4 regions of the Methylophilus sp. 5 genome follow, and region 2 is predicted to be linked to each of the others. Evidence: predicted binding sites of a transcription regulator. Region 2 holds the regulator's gene; each other region holds the start of a gene.
The links. The regulator sigma-54, encoded in region 2, starts transcription at its own class of promoters, with help from an activator protein. The targets are predictions, from matches to a motif close to TGGCACNNTTCCTGCT.
Positions count from the first base shown of each region.

Region 1: a site for sigma-54 is predicted at 2,150-2,165, ahead of METH5_RS0105335 (SfnB family sulfur acquisition oxidoreductase). Genes of this name have one in related genera too.
Region 3: a site for sigma-54 is predicted at 1,155-1,170, ahead of METH5_RS0106850 (DUF2126 domain-containing protein). Genes of this name have one in related genera too.
Region 4: a site for sigma-54 is predicted at 2,719-2,734, ahead of METH5_RS0106230 (circularly permuted type 2 ATP-grasp protein). Genes of this name have one in related genera too.

Region 1 covers NZ_KI911560.1:1,120,947-1,124,529, forward strand. The annotation lists gene METH5_RS0105315 (AMP-binding protein) at 1-86, opposite strand, end outside; gene sfnG (dimethylsulfone monooxygenase SfnG) at 111-1,199, opposite strand; gene msuE (FMN reductase) at 1,226-1,801, opposite strand; gene METH5_RS0105335 (SfnB family sulfur acquisition oxidoreductase) at 2,246-3,478, shown strand.
Region 2 covers NZ_KI911560.1:1,004,814-1,008,396, reverse strand. The annotation lists gene tyrS (tyrosine--tRNA ligase) at 1-133, shown strand, start outside; gene METH5_RS0104780 (RNA polymerase factor sigma-54) at 179-1,726, opposite strand; gene lptB (LPS export ABC transporter ATP-binding protein) at 1,733-2,479, opposite strand; gene lptA (lipopolysaccharide transport periplasmic protein LptA) at 2,493-3,149, opposite strand; gene lptC (LPS export ABC transporter periplasmic protein LptC) at 3,165-3,583, opposite strand, start outside.
Region 3 covers NZ_KI911560.1:1,457,341-1,460,923, forward strand. The annotation lists gene METH5_RS0106840 (NfeD family protein) at 1-222, shown strand, start outside; gene METH5_RS0106845 (SPFH domain-containing protein) at 242-1,087, shown strand; gene METH5_RS0106850 (DUF2126 domain-containing protein) at 1,210-3,583, shown strand, end outside.
Region 4 covers NZ_KI911560.1:1,322,672-1,326,254, reverse strand. The annotation lists gene METH5_RS0106250 (PP2C family serine/threonine-protein phosphatase) at 1-588, opposite strand, end outside; gene METH5_RS0106245 (serine/threonine-protein kinase) at 585-1,520, opposite strand; gene METH5_RS0106240 (YicC/YloC family endoribonuclease) at 1,714-2,604, shown strand; gene METH5_RS0106230 (circularly permuted type 2 ATP-grasp protein) at 2,778-3,583, shown strand, end outside.

The DNA of each region.
Region 1 (3,583 bases), 120 kb from region 2:
CCCAGTTGCTTGTGACGAATCGCCACTCTGGCAGGGCGTTGTTGCGCCTGCCAGGCTAGCCAGTTTGGTAATGTCTCAGCGGCCATATAAGGGGGTCATTTCAAAGTTGATTAAGCCGCTTTTGCCAATTTTTGCGCCTCAAGCGCACGCACCAATGGCAATACTTTGTCGCCAAAATAAGCCACTTCTTCCTGAAAGTGCAAAAAGCCGGATAAGATCAAATCAACGCCAACGGCTTTCAACGCAACAATGCGCTCAGCAATCTGTTGTGGCGTGCCAATCAGATTAGTTTTAAAGCCATCGTTGTATTGCACCAGGTCTTCAAAGGTCGATTTCGCCCAGTTACCTTCTTTTTCCGGGCTGGCAGCGCCTGCGTTTTTCACTTCATGGCCAAAGGCATTCACCGCCTCCGGGTTGGCCTTGGCAATGATCTCTGCCAGCACCGCTTTGGCTTCTTCTTCGGTGTCGCGCGCAATCACAAAGGCATTGACACCGATTTTGACGCTGTGATTATTAGCTGCCGCCTTGGCACGAATATCATCCACTTGCGCCTTGATGCCCTCAACCGTATTGCCATTGGTGAAATACCAGTCAGACACGCTGGCCGCCATATCGCGCGCCGCCCGTGAGCTACCGCCCTGGAAGATTTCCGGGTGCGGCTGCTGCAATGGTTTCGGTTTCAGCGTGTAATTGCTAAAACGATAGAAATCGCCACGGTAGGTAAAATTATCCTGCGTCCAGATGCCTTTGAGCGCCTCAATAAACTCTTTAGAGCGGCGATAGCGCTCATCATGGTCGAGCCAATGCTCACCGATGGCGGTAAACTCGCCACGAAACCAGCCAGACACAATATTGACCGCCACACGGCCTTCGGTCAGCAGATCAATCGTCGCCAGTTGCTTGGCGGCCAGCACCGGGTTCCACGGACCAGGCAAAATCGCCGCAATCACTTTTAACTTGGTGGTTGCTGCTAATAAAGCATGCGAAAAAGACACAGACTCATGCTGAAACTCCGCACCATAGCCCGCAGTAAAACGAATCTGGCTCAAGGCATACTCAAACCCTGCGTTCTCGGCAATTTGTGCTAATTTACGGTTGTAGTCGATATCCCAGCTGGTGCGCTGCTCGATATTGCTCACTACCAGGCCGCCACTGACGTTAGGCACCCAATAGGCAAATTTAATGTTTTCTGTATTCATGTTTATTCTCCAAATAGTCGCTTGGCTTATACCGCCAGCAAACGGTCTTTATTAATCAGCTCGCGATGTTTGAGCAAAGGCAGGGCACGCTCGACGGCCAACGCGATACGCGCAGTGACGGCCTCACTTTTCACCTGGTAATTTTCAAAGTCTGCTTCGGTGGCGTACACACCAATCGGCAAGGTCAGCGCCTGAAAGAAGCTAAACAAAGGCCTTAACTCGTGATCAATAATCAAGGCATGGCGTTCACTGCCACCGGTCGCAGCCAGTAGCACAGGCACATCGACCAGCGCTTCATAGTCAACCAAGTCAAACAGGTGTTTGAACAAACCGGTATAAGACGCGCGGTAAACCGGCGTTGCCACCACTAGCAGGTCGGCTGTTTCAATCGCCTGAATATCTTTTTGCACGTTGAGCGGCAGCGCTTTGGGGTCGTAAGACGCGACCAGGCTGCTGCTTATTTCACTTAACTCGATCAGGTGCAGATCAATAGGCAATTGCTTACCCAACTGCTGGGTGATTGCCTCCACCAGCGCAGCAGTTCTGGAAGGCAATTTATAACTACCGGACACGGCAGTGACTTTTAACGGACGGCTCATCATGACTCCTAATTAAGGGTGCTGCTGCCGCTTTGTGTGTTCAATCGCAGGCAGACCAGCGCACTGATATACATAGCAGCATCCATGCCAGATAACATTACCTATAAATTTCAATCACTTAGGTGTTTTTTGGCGCGATTTATCCTGTTGAATTCAAGCTAGTTTTGCTGATGCACTGCTGCTATATCAGCAACTTCTCTCAAAAAGCAGCAGACGAGTTTGCATTTCACCTGCTAGTGATGGCTTGCATCTGCTGATTAATCAGCAGTCATTCAGCAGAAAACTGTTTCTATAGAGGCGGGGGCATCATCAAGTTTTTACATTCACATTTAAATTCAAATACTTAGCACTTGGCATATTAAATGCAATGTAGCAATGTCACGCGCAATTGCTTTTTGAGAGAGCACAGCGCATTTATTCCCAACGTTTATTTGATAAGGATTCAATATGACTGCACATGCAAGCAAGATTGCGCATTTGCCTAATCACCAGCCGCGCCAGCCGGCACACATCATCACCAGCGATGCCGAGGCGATTACCGTGGCCAAACAAGTCGCCAGTGAAATCGCTAAAGAAGCGGTGATCCGCGACCAGCAAAGACGTTTGCCGCGCCAAGAGCTGGATTTATTCTCTAGCAGCGGCTTATGGGGCATTACCGTGCCTAAAGAATATGGCGGCGCGTTTGTGTCGAACAAAACCTTGGCCGAAGTGATTGCCACGGTGGCCGAAGCCGACCCTAGCATCGGCCAGATTCCGCAAAACCATTTATATATGGTGGAAGGTCTGCGCCTGGACGGCACCGAGTTTCAAAAGAAATACTTTTATGAGCTGGTGCTGCAAGGCGTGCGCTTTGGCAATGCCTTCTCTGAAATCGGCACCCGTAGCGTCAATGACGTCAAAACCAAACTCACACCGACCAACAGTGGCTATTTTTTAAATGGCAAAAAATTCTATTCTTCTGGCGCCTTGCTGGCAGACTGGGTGCCAGTGGTAGCCAAAGATGAGCACGACAATACCGTGGTGGCGTTTGTCCCGGCCGGTGCCGAAGGCCTGACCATCATTGACGACTGGTCCAGCTTTGGCCAACGCACCACCGCCAGCGGCACCACCATTCTGGAAAATATTTTTGTGCCTAGCGAGTATGTGTTGCCGCACCATTTGGCCTTTGACCGACCGACCGCCATGGGCCCGGTGGCCCAAATTATCCAGGCCGCCGTCGACACTGGCATTGCCCGCGCAGCCTTTAAAGATACGCTGCACTTTGTGCGCAATTACACGCGCCCTTGGATCGATACCGAGCTCGAGCATGGTTACGAAGACCCACACACCATTAAAGACATCGGTGATTTACAGATTCGCCTGCATGCGACAGAGGCTTTGTTGGCGCGCGCGGGTGAATACATTGACGAAGCGCAGCGCAACCCGAACGAAGACACCGTGGCAGAAGCGTCTATTGCGGTGGCCGAAGCCAAAGTGCTGAGCACAGAAACTGCCTTGCTGGCGGGTAGCAAGTTATTTGAACTGGCCGGGACCCGCTCTACGCTGGGTGAATACAACCTTGACCGCCACTGGCGCAATGCGCGCACGCATACGCTGCATGACCCGGTACGCTGGAAGTATCACGCAGTGGGTAATTACAGTTTGAACAACGTGAAACCACCGCGTCACCCTTGGATTTAAGCGCTAAATGATCTGATAAAAGCCCTCGCAAGAGGGCTTTTTGTTGAGCGGTCACCTCTTTTTCACTAAACGCACAAAAATAAGACGCAGCCTAAAAAAAACCAT
Region 2 (3,583 bases):
GCGCGCTGTGCAGCAGGGCGGGGTAAAGCTGGATAGCGTGAAGGTGGATGATAAAAATCTGCCAGTGGCAAAAGGCGTGACCGTGGTCGCCCAGGTGGGTAAGCGCAAGTTTGCTAAAATCACAATTAAATAACAAACTCGTAACCAACAAAAAGGCCGCAGATGCGGCCTTTTTGTTTTACAGCGACTTGCGTAAATTTGCGGGCGGAATACTCAGCGACTCGCGATATTTTGCAATGGTGCGGCGGGCGACCACAATGCCTTGTTGCGCCAGCGTATCGGTAATTTGGTTATCCGATAATGGTTTTTTCTGATTTTCTTCGGCCACCATTTGCTTGATTAAGGCGCGAATAGCGGTCGCTGAGCAGGAGCCGCCAGCATCGGTTGCGACTGAGCTACCAAAAAAGTATTTAAGCTCCAGCACCCCGCGCGGTGTGAGCATATACTTATGCGTCGTCACGCGTGAAATGGTGCTTTCGTGCAAGTCTAGCTCTTCGGCAATTTCACGTAATACCAAGGGGCGCATGGCAATTTCGCCATGCTCAAAAAAGTTGCGTTGACGGTCTACAATCGCTTGCGATACACGCAAGATCGTAGAAAAACGCTGCTGGATATTTTTAATCATCCATTTGGCTTCTTGCATCTGGCTTTGCAGATATTGGCCGGAACTATCGCGGTTGCGCTTAAGGATGTCCGCATACAATTGATTGATCCGCAGCTTGGGGATCACGCCATCATTGAGTGACGCCATCCAGATGCCTTTGATTTTTTTGACTACCACATCGTGCTGGATAAAGTGGTCATGACTAAAGGTAGCGAATTCGTTGCCAGGCTTGGGGTTCTGCTGGCGGATGAGTTGTTGCGCACCTTTAAGGGCGGTTTCATCGCAACTGAGCAGTTTGCGCAGTTTGACAAAGTCTTTGTTGGCCAGCAGCGCTAAGTGATCTTTGGCAATCGCCATAGCGATGCGCAAATAAGGCGTGTCTGCTGGGAGCGCTTGTAATTGCAGGCGCAGGCATTCGCACAGGTCGCGCGCGCCAACCCCAATCGGATCCAGGTTCTGGATCAATTTAAGGGCGGTTTCCAGCTCTAACAACTCAACTTCCAGCTCTGGGGGCAGCAGGTCGACAATTTCTTGTAAGTCCTGTTCCAGGTAACCATTATCATTAATACCGTCGAGTAAAAACTTCACCAGGTCCATGTCACGTTTGGACAAATGCGCCAGTTGTATCTGGTTCATCAAGTGTTCGCGCAAGCTGGTATTGCTGGCATCCTGACGCGAAAAATCACCGTCTTCATCGTCCATATTGTTGCGACCGGCTTCGTCCCAATTGCTGGTGCTGCCAAACTCCTCGTAGTCGTCTTCAAACTCGGGCGGTGAAAATTCTTCATTCAGATTGGCTTGTTCGCCTTCGTTGCCGCCAAGTTGGTCGTGCAACTCTTCGCGCAAGGTTTCTGCGGGTGCGGTGATTTCCGCCTGTGTGGCAACATCAAACGAGCTTGCATCAGGTAGCTCTTGCTCGGCCGCGGCGGTCGCGGTAGGGCTATTGTCTTCAAACTCGCCTTCTTCACCGTCGGCCATTTCCAGCAGCGGATTTTCCTGCAGGATGGTTTCCAGCTCTTGGCTCAACTCAAGTGTTGAGAGCTGCAACAGGCGGATAGACTGTTGCAGCTGCGGGGTGAGCGCCAGGTTTTGCGAAATACGTAGTTGCAGATTTTGCTTCATAACGGGTTACAGCCTAAAATTCTTGCCCAGATACACTTCACGTACGCCTTCGTTTTGAATGATTTCGTCGGGCGTGCCCGCGGCAAACACGGCGCCTTCATTCACGATATAAGCCCGGTCACAAATATCCAGGGTTTCGCGTACGTTGTGGTCTGTAATTAAAATACCGATATTCTGGCTGCTCAGGTAGCGGATAATTTTTTGAATCTCAATCACCGCAATCGGGTCAATCCCGGCAAACGGCTCATCCAGCAAAATGAATTTTGGGTCGGTCGCCAGGCAACGGGCGATTTCGACGCGGCGACGTTCACCGCCGGACAAACTCACTGCCTGACTATTGCGAATATGCTGGATATGCAACTGATCCAGCAAGGACTCCAGCCGCGCTTCACGCTCTTCTTCTGTATGGGGGCGGGTTTCGAGAATGGACAAAATGTTGTCAGTGACCGTCATTTTGCGAAAAATAGAGGCTTCTTGTGGCAGATAGGCCAAGCCCATGCGTGCGCGCTCATGCATGGGTGCGTGGCTCACGTCTGCCCCGTTGAGCGTAATGCTGCCATCATCCAGCGCGACTAAGCCCACAATCATATAAAAGCTGGTGGTTTTGCCGGCGCCATTTGGGCCCAGTAAGCCAATCACTTCGCCGCTGCGCAGCTCAAGCGTGGTGTTTTTAACCACGGTGCGCCCCTGATAGGCTTTTTTCAGGTGGCTAACACGCAAATGGTTCTGATCTGGTGAAACGGATGTCTGCATAAGGCCGGTGTCTTTAAGGTTGCGCTTTCGCGGGCTCGCTGCTGGTGTCGTTAGGCGCCGGTTCTACTTTAATTTGCAGAGAACGGTTCATGCGCAGCCCTTGCTGTGTTGTTGGTTTGTTATCAATCACCGGCGGTGTGGTTTTATTTTTTGGCTGAATGGTCGCTTTTACACGACTGCCAGCGGTGCCGTTGGGATTGGCTTTGGTGCCGCCAATGACTTCGGCATATTCTGCATTGGCGTCATAGCTAATGTAGTCGCCAGTGACCAGATCTTCGCCACGTTTGACCCATGCGTTAGTATAGAGTTGTACTTTGTCCATGCGGGCATTGTATTCAATGCGCTGGCCACTGCCTTGCATCCATTCGTTTTTGCCGGTGCGTTTTTGCTTGAAGGTGGTCGGGTTGCCAGTACACGTACTGTGCTGAAAGCCATCCTGATCTTCACGCACAATCATTTTGTCTGCTTTAATTTGCAGTGAGCCTTGGTTGAGAATCACATTGCCGGTGTAAATGCTGATTTTTTTGGCATCGTTCACCGTCACCGTGTCTGCTTCCAGCTCTATTGGCTGGTCGCGGTCGGACTCTTCAGCCAGCGCGCTGCTTGACCACTGTAATAGCGCCAGTAAGGTCAAGCAGGTGGCATAAAATAATGGCTTGTGCGTGTTCAACTCATTTCTCCAGAATCAACGACCCTTGTGATTGCCTGCTTTGGCAGGCGCTGCCGGGCTTGCAGCTTTGGTGACGACAGGTGCGCGTACATAATGTACGTGTACCCGGTTAAATAATTGCATGGTGCCCGCCTTGTTATCAAAACGCATGCCGGTGCCGGTAATCACGGTGGCCGGTTGTTGGCGGATGGTGACCGGCAAGTCGGTATGGGCAACGTCTGTATCCGGCTCCAGCATCAAACGCTCGGTTTGTAACTGCATTTCACCCTTGACTGCCGTCGCCTGGCGGACCACTTTTACCTGTTTACTAAACTCGACCAGTTTACCATTGGCAGATACTTTGCCATGCTGGCCATAAATTTGTGTGTATGGTTTTCCCTGGCCAAACTGTGTGAAGCGCGGGCGTTGTAATTCGGTGTAGTCATTATCTGGAA
Region 3 (3,583 bases), 450 kb from region 2:
CGTGTGGGTCAGGCGCAGGGTGAAGAGATTGGCCGCGAAGGCATTGTGACTGTCGCGATCTCACCTTTGCAGCCCGGGAAAATACGGTTTACGCAGGGCGTGTTAGGTAGCCGCGAATGGGTTGCGCATGCCAATGTAGCGATTGGCGAGCAGCAAGCGGCCAAAGTGGTGGCAGTTGAAGGTAACAGCCTGCGGGTTGCGCCAGTGCCACACATTAATTAATTGAATCAAGGGAGTTGTTATGACCGAAGTGAGTGTCATCGTCATCGTATTAGTGGTCATTGCCATTGTTAAAGGCGTGCGCATTGTGCCGCAAGGCGAAGAGTGGGTGGTTGAGCGTCTGGGCAAGTTTGCCGGGATTTTAACGCCGGGTTTGCATGTGATTAACCCGATTTTCAGCAGTGTCAGCTATAAAGTCACCACCAAAGACATTATTCTGGATGTGCCGGAGCAAGAGGTGATTACACGCGATAACGCGGTGATTTTGGCCAATGCGGTGGCTTTTATCAAAGTCACCAACATTGAGCGTGCGGTATACGGCATTGAAAACTTTCGCGAGGCCATGCGCAATATGGTGCAAACCAGTTTGCGCTCTATTATTGGGGGTATGGACCTCAATCATGCACTCACCTCACGTGACCGTATCAAGGCAGAGTTGAAAGAGGCCATTGCTGATGAAGCGCTCGATTGGGGCCTGACCGTGAAAAGTGTCGAGATTCAGGACATCAAGCCATCTGCCAATATGCAAGATGCGATGGAAAGGCAAGCGGCCGCCGAGCGTGAGCGTGTGGCTGTGGTGACCCAGGCCGAAGGTGCCAAGCAGTCTTTGATTTTGAATGCTGAAGCGCGTCTGGAAGCGGCACGTAAAGATGCCGAGGCGCAAATGGTGGGCGCCAAAGCCTCGGCTGAGGCAATTAAAATGATCACTGAAGCTGTCAAAGAAAATAATGCTTCAGCAACGTTTTTGCTTGGTGACCGTTATATTCAATCGCTGCAAAAAATGGCGGATTCCAACAACAGTAAAATTGTGGTCATGCCAGGCGATGTGGTCAGCGCCGTGAAAAGTCTGGTCGGTGGCGGCAAGTAGCACTTGCCAGTCATCTGCCCCGGTTAGTTTTCTTTCTCAGCTGTGCCTATGGCTTTCTGCGCACAGCTGGCATATTTCCTGCATCTTACTGCTTAAAATCATCACTCCAATGAGGATATGCAGTGGCTATTCGCGTCGCTTTACATCACCGCACCTGTTATCAATTCGACCGCCTGGTCAATTTGTCACCGCATGAAGTCCGCCTGAAGCCTGCTGCGCATGCGCGCACGCCTGTGTTGTCGTACTCACTGACCGTGAATCCAGAAAAACACTTTATTAATTGGCAGCAAGACCCTTACGGCAATTATATTGCCAGGTTTGTATTCCCTGAAATGGTGCGCGAACTCGATTTTACGGTCGATTTAGTGGCAGATATGACGGTAATCAACCCGTTTGATTTTTTTGTTGAGAAATATGCCGAGCAGTTTCCATTCAACTATACCGAGCAACAGGCCTTTGAGTTAACCGCTTATTTGCAGGCGGAGCCGATGGGGCCTTTGCTGCAACGCTGGATGGACATCATTCGCCATGAAGTCGTACAGCCAGCGGTTGGCATTGTTGACTTTCTGGTTGCCGTCAATCAGCGCTTGCAGGGGCATATCGGTTATACCGTGCGCATGGAACCGGGCATTCAAACACCAGAAGACACCTTGCAAAAGCGTACTGGCTCATGCCGGGATTCTGCCTGGCTGCTGGTGCAGGTGATGCGCCAGCTTGGCTTGGCTGCGCGTTTTGTGTCCGGATATTTAATCCAACTCAAGGCCGATGTGGAGGCGCTGGATGGCCCGAGCGGCACCACGGTGGACTTTACTGACCTGCATGCCTGGACCGAGGTATTTGTGCCCGGCGCTGGTTGGGTCGGGCTAGACCCAACGTCGGGCCTGATGGCAGGTGAAGGACATATTCCACTGGCGTGCACGGCGCTGCCGTCTTCGGCTGCGCCAGTGGTGGGCCTGACGGATGTGGCTGAGGTGACATTTAGCCACCAAATGACGGTGACGCGCATTCATGAAGACCCGCGTGTGACTAAGCCTTATAGCGAGCAGGACTGGCAAGCCATTGTGAAGCTGGGCGATCAGGTCGATAAACAATTGACCAAGATGGATGTGCGGCTGACGCATGGCGGTGAGCCGACGTTTGTCTCAATTGATGATATGGATGGCGCACAATGGAACACGCTGGCGCTCGGCGAACACAAGCGCGCGCTGGCTGGTGAGCTGGCATTGCGACTGAAAGCACAGTTCGCGACTAACGGCTTTTTGCATTATGGGCAAGGTAAATGGTATCCCGGCGAGCCGTTGCCACGCTGGGCCATTAATATGTATTGGCGGCCCGATGGCAAACCGGTGTGGCACGATGCGAGCCTGTTTTCTGCCGAGGGCAGTCGCGATGGCTATACTGTAAAACAGGGGCAGGCATTCGCTATGCATTTGGCCGATATGCTGGGCTTTCCCGCGGCCTGTGTGGTGCCCGCCTATGAAGACGTGTGGTCATTGGCGCAGCAAGAGCAGCAATTAGCGCACAATATTGACCCGCTCAAAGCCGATTTGACCGACAGCGCCGAGCGTAAGCAGTTGGCCAATGTGCTGAATCAGGGCTTGGGTAAGGTGGTTGGTTATGTCATGCCCTTAAAGCCGGTAGAGTCGCAGGCGGCAGGTGAGTGGCTAACCAGCAAGTGGCCGTTGCGGCGCGAACATCTTTATCTGCTGGCTGGCGACTCCCCCATGGGTTTGCGGCTGCCATTGTCTTCGTTGCCATGGCAACTGCCTGCTGAGATTGAGCCCGCGTTTGCGCTGGATACGTTTGCCGAACAGACCGTACTTGGCGACGCCAAGCTGCCTAAGGTGAGGCTGAAACATAAAACCAGCCAGCCGACTGCGCGTGAGGTTATTCATACTGCCTTGTGCGTGCAAGTGCGAAAAGGCCGCTTGTTTATCTTTATGCCGCCGGTCACCCGGCTCGAGGATTACCTTGATTTACTAAACGCCATTGAGCAGACGGCCAGCGACCTCAAGCTCAAGTTGTGGCTGGAAGGGTATACGCCGCCACGGGATAGTCGCTTGAAGCTGCTGAGTGTGACGCCTGACCCTGGCGTGATTGAGGTCAATATCCATCCGGCTAATAGCTGGAAAGAGCTGGTGGCCAATGTGAGTTATTTGTATGACGCGGCGCGCTTATGCCGGCTAGGCACTGAGAAGTTTATGCTGGATGGGCGTCATACCGGCACTGGCGGCGGTAACCACGTGACGCTGGGGGGCGAAACGGCGGCGGACAGCCCGTTGCTGCGGCGACCGGATGTGCTGCGTAGCTTGATTACCTACTGGCAGAACCACCCGGCCTTGTCTTACCTGTTCTCCGGCACGTTTATTGGCCCCACCAGCCAGGCCCCGCGGGTAGATGAAGCGCGCGATGACAATTTGTATGAGCTTGGCATTGCTTTTCAGCAAATGGAAAAAATGCTGCCTGCGGGCAAAGAAAGCCAGCAACCGTGGCTGG
Region 4 (3,583 bases), 320 kb from region 2:
CACGCCATCCGAGCACAGCATAATCACATCGCCTTCACGTAGCGCAATCGGCGCCGCCAGCTCCACTTTGGGCGCGCGTTCGCCACCAACGCAATTATAAATTTTATTGCGGTGCGGATGATGATCTATGTCATCCACTGTGATTTTGCCTTCACGCAACAAAGACTGCACCACCGAGTGGTCTTCGGTTTGATGTTCCACCAGGCCGTTGCGATATAAATACAAGCGAGAGTCACCCACATGCGCACAAAACAATTTATTGTGCTGAATCAGTGCAACCACAATGGTGGTACGTGGTGACTCGAGCAAGCGCTTTTGCAAACGCACATTTTCAATCACGTCATGTGCCTGGGCAATTTGCTCGCGCAAAAATTGCGCAGGCTGCGTAATTAAAGGCTGAGATTCGCGCTGAAAGGCCTCGATCATGGTTTTTACCGCGATTTCTGCCGCGACATCACCATGCTGATGACCTCCCATGCCGTCGGCCAACACCATAAAAATGGCGTGTCGATGGTAAGAATATGCCAGCCTGTCCTGATTATATGGCCGCGGCCCCTGGCGGCTACCTTGTGCAATGGTGAATTTCATAGCGGTTTGGTCAGTACCTTGATGATTTTATCCACCAGCGACCCACGCGGATCTTCTACCACGCGGATGCCGATCATTTTTTTCTGTAATGAGAACACGCTTTGCGGCCGCGACAAATAATCCAGCTGCATGCATTCATCAATAATTGTCAGTAATTTTTCAGAGTATATCTGTTTACCGAGCTCTGTTGCAGGCACCAGCGCATCGTCTTTCAGCCGTACATTAGCCGCCACCGGCGAAGCGCGCTGCAAGCAGGCGTACATACTAGCGCCTATGCTGTAAATATCACTCCATGGGCCCAGGTGCTTGCGGTCTATATATTGCTCTGGCGGCGCGAAGCCCGGCGTGTAAGTCGGCGCCAGCGTCACCTCCGACAAGGCCTGGCGGGCCGATCCGAAGTCCAGCAGCACAGGTGAGCCATCAAGGCGGATATAAATATTGGCCGGTTTAATATCAAGATGCAGCAATTTGCGCGTATGCACCTCACGCAAACCATTGAGCAACTCGACAAACATGCGGATCAAAAAGCTTTCGGGCACTGGCTGCGACAACGCCATGATGTAGTCTTGCAGCGACTTGCCGCGCTCGTATTTCATCACCATGTAAACCGTGTTATTGGCACGAAAGAAGTTTTTAACGCGCACAATATTTTTATGCTCGATATTGGCCAGCGCCAGCCCTTCTTCAAAAAAGCACTTCATGCCATGTTTGTAGGCGGCTTCGTTTTTGCCATTGGAGCGAATATGCGTGTGTTCGTCACGCTCTGCCAGTGTCACCGGCATATATTCTTTAATAGCAACCGTGTTTTTTTGCGGGTCTTGCGCCAGATAGACGAAGCTAAACCCGCCCAGACTCAACACCCGGGTAATGGTGTAGTCATGCAGCGCAGTGCCGACCGGCAAGGCAAAATCAAATTTATTAGAGAGCTTCACTAACGCTTTAACGTCACAATCATGGCTTTTATTAAGGGAAACACCGCATTCTGGCGCAGTAACGGGCAGTAATCGCCCTGTACTAGCAGCCAAATATGGCGTGTTTCTTTTTGTCTGTGTGCTATTTTCGCATATCAATAGCGCATTTGATACAATCGCCCAGTTTGCCCGAGGACACCAAGGTACTACGAAAATGACTGCAAAAAAAACCACTCACAATCAACCCATTTTAAGCATGACCGGCTTTGCTGCGAGCGAAGCCCGGTTTTCTGGCGGCTTGCTGCTGATTGAGCTACGGGCGGTTAATCATCGCTATCTGGAGCTCAATGTCAAAATCGAAGACAGCTTGCGCCAGTTTGAAGCACAGATTCGCGAGCAACTGCAAACCCGGCTTGGCCGCGGCAAAATTGAGTGCCGGATGAGCCTCAAAAGTGACGCAGCAGCGACCACGCTCGCACTCAACCCGGCCATGGTGACGCAGATTGCACAAACGCTAAAAGATTTGCAACAACACTTTCCACAATCACAAGCCATCAACCTGGTTGATGTATTTAAACTACCAGGCGTCCTGCAAACTGAAGCGGCAGATGCCGAGGCCATGGCACAAAGTGTACAAAGCGGGTTGTCGCAGGGCATTGATGAGTTGATTGCTGCGCGAGCGCGCGAGGGCGAAAAGCTCAAGCAAGTGTTGCTAGACCGCCTGCAAGGCGTGCGTGAGCAAATCAGCATTGTTAAACCACTGTTGCCCGCGCTGGTGAGCCAGTATCAGGAAAAACTGACCGCCAAGCTGCGCGAAGCGATGCAGGCAGATGACGACCGCGTGCGCCAGGAAATCGTGCTGTATGCACAGCGCATTGATGTAGATGAAGAATTGGCACGCCTGCAATCACACATTGTTGAAATGGACCGTATTCTCACTGCTGGCGGCGCCATGGGTAAAAAGTTGGACTTTTTGATGCAGGAAATGAACCGTGAAGCCAATACACTGGGCTCAAAATCAGTCGCGATTGAAACTACACAAGTCTCTATGCAACTGAAAGTACTGATAGAGCAAATGCGCGAGCAAATTCAAAACATTGAATAAACAGCTCGCGCTGCACCAAAATCGTGATTCAAAAACGCACCGCTATGGTGCGTTTTGTTTTTGTAACAACACCGTTAAAACTTCAACCATATGATTTAAAACAGTATTTATTGCTGGCACACGGCTTGCTCTTATTTAATTGATTTTTACAAGTAAGGCAAAGGTCCAGCATCATGACGCAATCCGCCAAAAAGTTTTTTGATGAAATGCAGGGCTATGGGGGCAATGTCCGGGCCATCTACCAAGCGTATAACCGCTGGTTAAGTGATGTACCCACACAACAGCTGGCAGCCAAGCGCGCCGAAGCTGAAGTGTTGTTTCGCCGCGTGGGTATTACCTTTAACGTCTATGGTGAAGAAGATGGTGCCGAGCGCCTGATTCCATTTGATGTGATTCCACGCATGATTTCAGCCAGTGAATGGGCGCATTTGGCCAAAGGCGCGGTACAACGTGTGCGCGCACTCAATATGTTTTTGCATGATATTTATCATGAGCAGGAAATCATCAAAGCTGGCATTGTGCCGCACAGCATTTTAACCAACTCGCAATACCGGCCAGAAATGGTGGGCGTGACGGTGCCTAACCAGGTCTACGCGCATGTGGCAGGCATCGACCTGGTGCGCACCAGTGAATCGCAGTTTTATGTGCTGGAAGATAATTTGCGCACACCATCAGGCGTGTCTTACATGCTGGAAGACCGCAAAATGATGATGCGGCTGTTCCCGGATTTATTTAAAAAATATCCGATTGCGCCGGTCGAACATTACCCGCATGTGTTGCTCAATAATTTGCGCTCGGTGGCACAAACCGGTGTCACTGACCCGACCGTGGTGTTACTTTCACCCGGTGCTTATAACAGCGCCTACTTTGAACATGCCTTCCTCGCCCAGCAAATGGGTATCGAGCTGGTGGAAGGCCAGGATTTGTTTGTCCGCAATAACGCCGTCTACATGCGCACCACGCAAGGCCCGCAAAGGGT